Regions from separate parts of the Chromobacterium sp. LK11 genome, predicted to be linked through region 2. Evidence: predicted binding sites of a transcription regulator. Region 2 holds the regulator's gene; each other region holds the start of a gene.

Region 1 (2,262 bases), on a different contig from region 2:
GGACAACAAATGCGAGTTGCGGATGCCGTGCTTGCGGATGCGCGCCTTGATCGCCTCCGGCAGCCGGCTGGCGCAATGCGGCGCGGCCAGGTAGGCGTCGGCGTCGAACAGCGGGAAGCCGCCCTTCTCGATGGCGAGGTCCACCGAGGCGTCGTAGGCGGCGTCGCGCATCGCCTCGGAAATGCGGCTGGCGAAGCGGCGGCCCTCCTCGCTGTCATAGCGTATCTTCAGCATGATCAGCGCGTCGCCCAGGCCGGTGAAGCCCAGACCGACGCGGCGCTTGGACTGGGCCTCGCGCTGTTGTTCTTCCAGCGGCCACACCGTCAGGTCCAGCACATTGTCCAGCATGCGCACCGACATGCGCACCACTTTCTCGAAGCTCTTGAAGTCGAAGCTGGGCTTGTCGCCAAACGGCTGGCGCACGTGGCGGCACAAATTGATGGAGCCCAGGTCGCAGCAGCCGTAATCCGGCAAGGGCTGCTCGCCGCAGGGGTTGGTGGACTCGATCACCTCGCAATAGGACAGATTGTTGTCCTGATTGATGCGGGTCATGAACAGCACGCCCGGCTCGGCGTGATCATAGGTGGAGGCCATGATCTGCCGCCACAGTTCGCGCGCCGGCACCGCGCGGTAGACCCACAGGCCGTCCTCGCGCTGATAGCTGCCGGGGAAGGCGTCGGACGACGGTTCCACCGCGTGGGTCAGCTCCCAGGCGGCGTCCGCCTCCACCGCGCGCATGAAGTCGTCGGACACGCCCACCGAGATGTTGAAATTGCGCAGATCGCCCTGGTCCTTGGCGTGGATGAACTCCTCCACGTCCGGGTGGGAAATGTCCAGCACCCCCATCTGGGCGCCGCGGCGCGCGCCGGCGGATTCCACCGTCTCGCAGCTGCGGTCGAACACCCGCATATAGGACACCGGGCCGGAGGCGCGGCTATTGGTGCCCTTGACGCGCGCGCCCTTGGGGCGGATGCGCGAGAAGTTGTAGCCGACGCCGCCGCCGCGGCGCATGGTTTCCGCCGCCTGCAGCAGCGCCTCGTAAATGCCCACCTTGCCGTGTTCGGTTTCGGACACCGAATCGCCCACCGGCTGCACGAAGCAATTGATCAAGGTGGCGCGCAGATCGGTGCCGGCGGCGGAGTTGATGCGGCCGCCGGGAATGAAGCCGTTTTCCAGCGCTTGATAGAACAGCGGCTCGAAACGCGCCGGTTCGCTTTCCAGCGCCGCCAGCGCCTTGGCCACGCGCAGGCGCACTTCGCTCACGCTGTGTTCGCCGTTCTTGGCGTATTTTTCCAGCAGCACCTCGCGGGAGATGTCCTGCTCGGTCATGGCGGCGATGTTTTCCTGCTTCATGGTTCCCGGTTCCTCTTGAATTGCGGCCTGCGGCGGCCAGGGCGGCCCCCTTCCAGCATGCAATGGACCGTGCGGGCCGCAAAAGGTTGCAACACGTCCGATACGCAATATCTGGAAAAGAAAAACGGCGTATTACACTATATGTAGTTACGCCGTTCGTTGACACATATCAAGCGCTATTCCACGCCGCCGCCGCTTTTCCCGCTTGTCATGGGCAAAAACACGACGCGCGGCCGCCGTCTTACGGCGTCTTCAGCTTCACCTCCAGCGGCACGCCGTCGCGGCCGGCCGAGACCTTGACCGGCTCGCCCAGCTGGATGCGCTCCTGCAGCGCCGGATCGGCCTTGACCATGGCCGCACGCGCGTTGACGGCGCGTTGCTTGGCCAGTTGCTGCAGGTTGGCGTCGCTGATGTTCTGCGCGGCGATCAGCTCCTCGCGCAGCAGCTTGCCCAGGGCCGCGCCGGACGGACCGCCCGGTTTCAGCGTATGGCCCAACAGCTTGAAGCGGCCGATCTGCTTGCCGTACACCGATTTGACCGCGGACAGGATTTCATCGTCCTGCAAGTCCGGCAGCGGCAGCGGCTCGCCCGCGCCCAATTGATGGCCGGCGGCGGAGAAGATCGCCAGATCGGTTTGCGCGCGCGCCATTTCCTTGCGGTCCGCGTCGGCGTTGTAGCCGCCGCTGATGGACAACATCAGCTTGGGCCGCTTGACCATCAGCCCGGCCACCTTGACCAGCTTCTCGCGCTCCGGCGGCGTCACATTGGCCTCGCCGGCGACGAAGCGGATGTCGTCGAAGCCCTCGCCGCCCAGCAGGGCGCCCAGCGCGCGGAACGGCGCGGTCACCACCTTGGTCACCACGTTGACGATGGCCTTCCAGATGACCTTGCCGTAGCTGAACTGAGGAT
Region 2 (2,262 bases):
GTGCGCGACGCGGACGGCCGCACCGTCGGCGAGTTCGACTTCCTGCTGCGCCTGGACGGCCAGCCGCTGCACCTGGAAGCCGCCAGCAAGTTCTACCTGCAACTGGGCCGCAGCGCCGACACCCTGACCGGCCCCAGCCTGCGCGACGCCTGGGCGCTGAAAGCCCGCAAGCTGCAGACCCAGCTGCGCCTGTCCCGCCACCCGGCGGCGCAAGCGATGCTGCCGGCGGGCTTCGACGGCTGCGCGGTCGGCGCCCGGCTCAGCGGCTGGCTGTTCCACGCCCGGGACACCTCGCCGCAAGCGCCGCCCGGCGCCCGGCCGCTGTACGGGCAATACTGGCCGCTGCGCGGCGACTGGCCGGCGCTGAACGCGGACTCGCGCTGGGCCTGGCTGCCCCGGCTCAGCTGGCTGGCGCCGGCGCGGCTTGGCTTCGAACAGACCCACACCGCGGCGGCATTGCGCGCGCAGCTGGAAGAGGCGGCGGCGCCGCAATTGCTGGCCGAACTGCAAGCCGGCGCCGACGGCTGCTGGCATGAAGTGGCGCGCGGCTTCGCCGTGCCGCCCGGCTGGCCGCAGGAAGCGCCCTTGTCGCGGCTATTGCAGCAAATCGCCGGCAGCCCGAGCCCATGAAAAAAGGCAGGCCCATGGCCTGCCTTTAGCAATACGGCGCTGCGCGCTCAATGCCCGTTGGCGTGGGCGCAGCCGGAAATCAGCGCCTTCAACTCGTCCACCATCACCAGCTGGATGTGCTTGTGATCGACGGTGATCCAGCCTTGCTGCTGGAACTTGGACAGCGTGCGGCTGACGGTTTCCAGTTTCAGGCCCAGGAAGCTGCCGATTTCCTCGCGGCTCATGCGCAGGATGAAATCATTGGCGGCGAAGCCGCGAGTGGACAGACGCTGCGACAGATTCAGCAGGAAGGCGGCCAGCCGTTCTTCCGCCTTCATGTTGCCCAATAGCAACATTACATTCTGATCGCGAACGATCTCGCGGCTCATCAACCGGTAAAAATGGTGCTGCAGGGTGGGAATTTCGCGGCCCAGGCTCTCCATGCGGCTGAACGGCAGTTCGCACACCTCGCTGTCCTCCAGCGCGATGGCGTCGCAACCGTGCACATTGGCGGAAATGCCGTCCAGGCCCATCAGTTCGCCGGACATGTGGAAGCCGGTGACCTGCTCGCGGCCGTCCTGGCTGGCGACGCTGGTCTTGAAGAAGCCGGTGCGCACCGCGAACAGCGAGCGGAAGCCCTCGCCGCTGCGGAACAGATACTCGCCGCGCTTCAGACGGCGGCTTTGGCGGATCACCGCGTCGAGCTGGGTCAGTTCCTCGCGGTTGAGCCCCACAGGCAGACAGAGTTCCTTCAGGCTGCAGTTGGAGCAGGAGACCTTCAGGTTATGCAAAGAGATATGGTTCTGATCGGACATGGCATGTTTAGTACAAGCTTGCGACGAAGCTTGACCCTTATCAAAGCGAAATTCGCAGGATTTCCGCAAATTTACCAGTCCACCAGAGGTTTTGCCATCCAAATACGACATGAAGACCACCCACCCATTTTCTCCTGCCCATTTTGAATTCGACCGCGCTCTGATCGAGCGCCTCGACGGGACAGGTCCTAGATATACGTCATACCCGACAGCGGATCGCTTTACGCCGGGTTTTGCCGAAAGAGACTACATCCACTGGCTACGGCAGCGCAGCATCGGCGCCAACCGGAAACCTTTATCATTGTACGCTCATATACCATTTTGCAACACTATCTGCTACTACTGCGGTTGCAACAAAATCATCACCAAGGACAGCGGCAAAGCCGATTTGTACCTGGACTACCTGGAAAAGGAAGTCCGGATGGTCGCCTCCTGTCTGGGCCGCCGCGAGCAAGTGGTACAGCTGCATTTCGGCGGCGGCACGCCGACTTTCCTGTCCGACGCGCAACTGGAACGATTGATGACCTTGCTCAAGACTCATTTCGAGTTCTTGAAGGAGGGGGAGTATTCCATAGAAATAGACCCGCGCAAAGTCAGCGCGGAGACAATCTTCAAACTGGCCGCACTCGGCTTCAACCGCATCAGCGTCGGCATCCAGGATTTCGAACCGGAGGTGCAGCGGGCGGTGAATCGGGTGCAGTCCGAGGAGGAAACGCTGGAGGTGATCCAGGCCGCGCGCGACGCCGGCTTCAAGTCCGTCAGCGTCGATCTGATCTACGGCCTGCCCTTGCAGACTCGCGAATCGGTGCGCCGCACGCTGGACAAGGTGATCGCCATC
Region 3 (2,262 bases), on a different contig from region 2:
GACGCCGAAGTTCTTTTGACAGAACTGGCCGATGGCGGCGGCGTCGCCCGGTTCCTGGCCGCCGAACTGGTTGCAGGGAAAGCCGATGATTTCCAGCCCTTGCCCGCGGTAGCGCTGGTACAGCTGTTCCAGGCCGCCCAATTGCGCGGTGAAGCCGCACTCGCTGGCGGTGTTGACCAGCAGCAGCACTTTGCCGCGATAGTTCGCCAGCGGCAGCGGCTGTCCGTTTAAAGTCTCAATGGAAAAATCATATATGTCCGGCATATTTTCGCCCTTCGCCAAAGCGAAGATCATGGCAAGAAACCGGGGGAAGGGCAATGCGGGAAGGGAATAAAAAAAGGGGCGCAACGGCAAGGGGGAACCGCTACGCCCCAAGAAGAAATCAATTGCTGTACAAGGGCCGACCAACCGGGAAAGTCAGCTAACCCTCTGTTTATCCTAGAACATTAAGGTGAAATTGCGAGGACGGATTTGGCTGGATTTAAATGACAAAGGGATGGCTAAGCCATCCCTTTTTTGCTGGCGGGAAGCGGTTCAGGGGCGCGGCAGGGTCACGCCCACCTGGCCCATGTATTTGCCGGCGCGGTCGCTGTAGGACACGTCGCAGATCTCGTCGGATTCGAAGAACAGCACTTGGGCCACGCCCTCGTTGGCGTAGATCTTGGCCGGCAGCGGCGTGGTGTTGGAGAACTCCAGCGTCACATAGCCTTCCCATTCCGGTTCGAAGGGGGTGACGTTGACGATGATGCCGCAGCGGGCGTAGGTGGATTTGCCCAGGCAGACGGTCAGCACCGAGCGCGGGATGCGGAAGTATTCCACGGTGCGGGCCAGCGCGAAGCTGTTGGGCGGGATGATGCAATAGCCCTTGCCGGAGACTTCCACGAAGGAGTTGGGGTCGAAGTTTTTTGGGTCGACGATGGTGCTGTTGATATTGGTGAACACCTTGAATTCGTCGGCGCAGCGGATGTCGTAGCCGTAGCTGGAGGTGCCGTAGGAGATCACCTTCTGGCCGTCCACCATCTTGATCTGATTGGGCTCGAAGGGCTCGATCATTTTGTACTCGTCCGCCATCCGGCGAATCCACTTGTCCGATTTGATGCTCATTGTCTTGGGCCCGTAGCTTGTCTATTGATTGTCCGCGATTTTAACCGCAAGCGGCCGTGGCCGGCTATCGATAATCCGCGGCGGATCCGGATAGGACAACGCTATTGATGCAGGTCAAGCAGGACGGGAATTGCCGCGGTTTGCCGATATTCGGCGCGGTTCGGCTGGATATACTAATGCAAACCATTCTCGTTCTTGATCGGATCATCATGTTGACTTTGGATGCATTCCCCGCCGGCCGCCACGGCGTGGTCGACCGGCTGGAGCTGGCCGAAGAGGCCATGCGCCGCGTCGCCGCCTTCGGCCTGGCGCCGGGCAGCCGTTTTTACCTGCGCCGGGCCGCGCCGCTGGGCGGGCCCTTGCTGCTGGACGTGGGCGCCACCCGCTTCCTGCTGCGCCGCAGCCTGGCGCGTCTGATCGTGGCGAGGGTGGAAGCATGAAGCGTTTCGCCCTGATCGGCTTGCCGAACACCGGCAAGTCCACCTTGTTCAATCGCCTGACCGGCATGTCGCAGCGCGTCGGCAACTGGCCGGGCCTGACCATAGAGCTGAGCAGCGCGCGCTTGTTGCTGGGCGGCCACATGGTGGAGCTGGTGGACTTGCCCGGGGTCAACGATCTGACCGGCTATTCCGACGACGAGGCGGTGGTGCGCGACGTGTTGCTGGCCACCGCCTTCGACGGCGCCATCCTGGTGCTCAACGCCAGCCAGCTGGACCGGCAATTGCCGCTGGCCTTGCAGGTGCTGGCCAGCGGCCTCAACTGCCAGGTGGTGCTGAATATGGCGGACGAGGCCAAGGCCCTGGGCGTGAACCTGGATGTGGAAGGCTTGTCGGAACGGCTGGGCGCGCCGGTGTCGCTGGTGTCGGCCAGGCATATGCAAGGCTGGCCGCCGCTGCTGGCGGGCTTGAACCGGCTGGCCAACGACGCCGCCCCGGCGGCGCGCGCGCATTTGGACGCGGTGCCGGACACCCAGGCGGCGATGGCCGAAGCCAAGCGGCTGCTGGACGGTTGCTGGTCCTTGCCGCCGGTGCTGCCGGCGCGGCTGACCGAGAAGATAGACCATTGGCTGATGCATCCGTGGCTGGGCCTGCCGCTGTTCTTCGCGTTGATGGCCTTGCTGTTCAACCTGACTTATCAGATTGGCACTCCGTTGCAGGA

The links. Region 2 encodes FNR, which switches genes on or off when oxygen is low (the NO sensors DNR and NnrR bind a similar motif). Its sites were predicted from a motif close to TTGATNNNNATCAA; they were not measured.
Region 1: VK98_RS20880 (adenosylcobalamin-dependent ribonucleoside-diphosphate reductase) is a predicted target of FNR. The motif match lies at 1,513-1,526, and genes of this name have one in related genera.
Region 3: VK98_RS02660 (FeoA family protein) is a predicted target of FNR. The motif match lies at 1,209-1,222, and genes of this name have one in related genera.

The regions. Positions count from the first base shown of each region.
Region 1 is NZ_LDUR01000043.1:50,316-52,577, reverse strand. Features, by position in the region: gene VK98_RS20880 (adenosylcobalamin-dependent ribonucleoside-diphosphate reductase) at 1-1,353, opposite strand, end outside; gene VK98_RS20875 (DUF748 domain-containing protein) at 1,595-2,262, opposite strand, start outside.
Region 2 is NZ_LDUR01000011.1:84,579-86,840, reverse strand. Features, by position in the region: gene VK98_RS07465 (DUF1853 family protein) at 1-630, shown strand, start outside; gene fnr (fumarate/nitrate reduction transcriptional regulator Fnr) at 678-1,424, opposite strand; gene hemN (oxygen-independent coproporphyrinogen III oxidase) at 1,534-2,262, shown strand, end outside.
Region 3 is NZ_LDUR01000004.1:145,974-148,235, forward strand. Features, by position in the region: gene VK98_RS02650 (glutathione peroxidase) at 1-264, opposite strand, end outside; gene dcd (dCTP deaminase) at 535-1,104, opposite strand; gene VK98_RS02660 (FeoA family protein) at 1,314-1,544, shown strand; gene feoB (ferrous iron transport protein B) at 1,541-2,262, shown strand, end outside.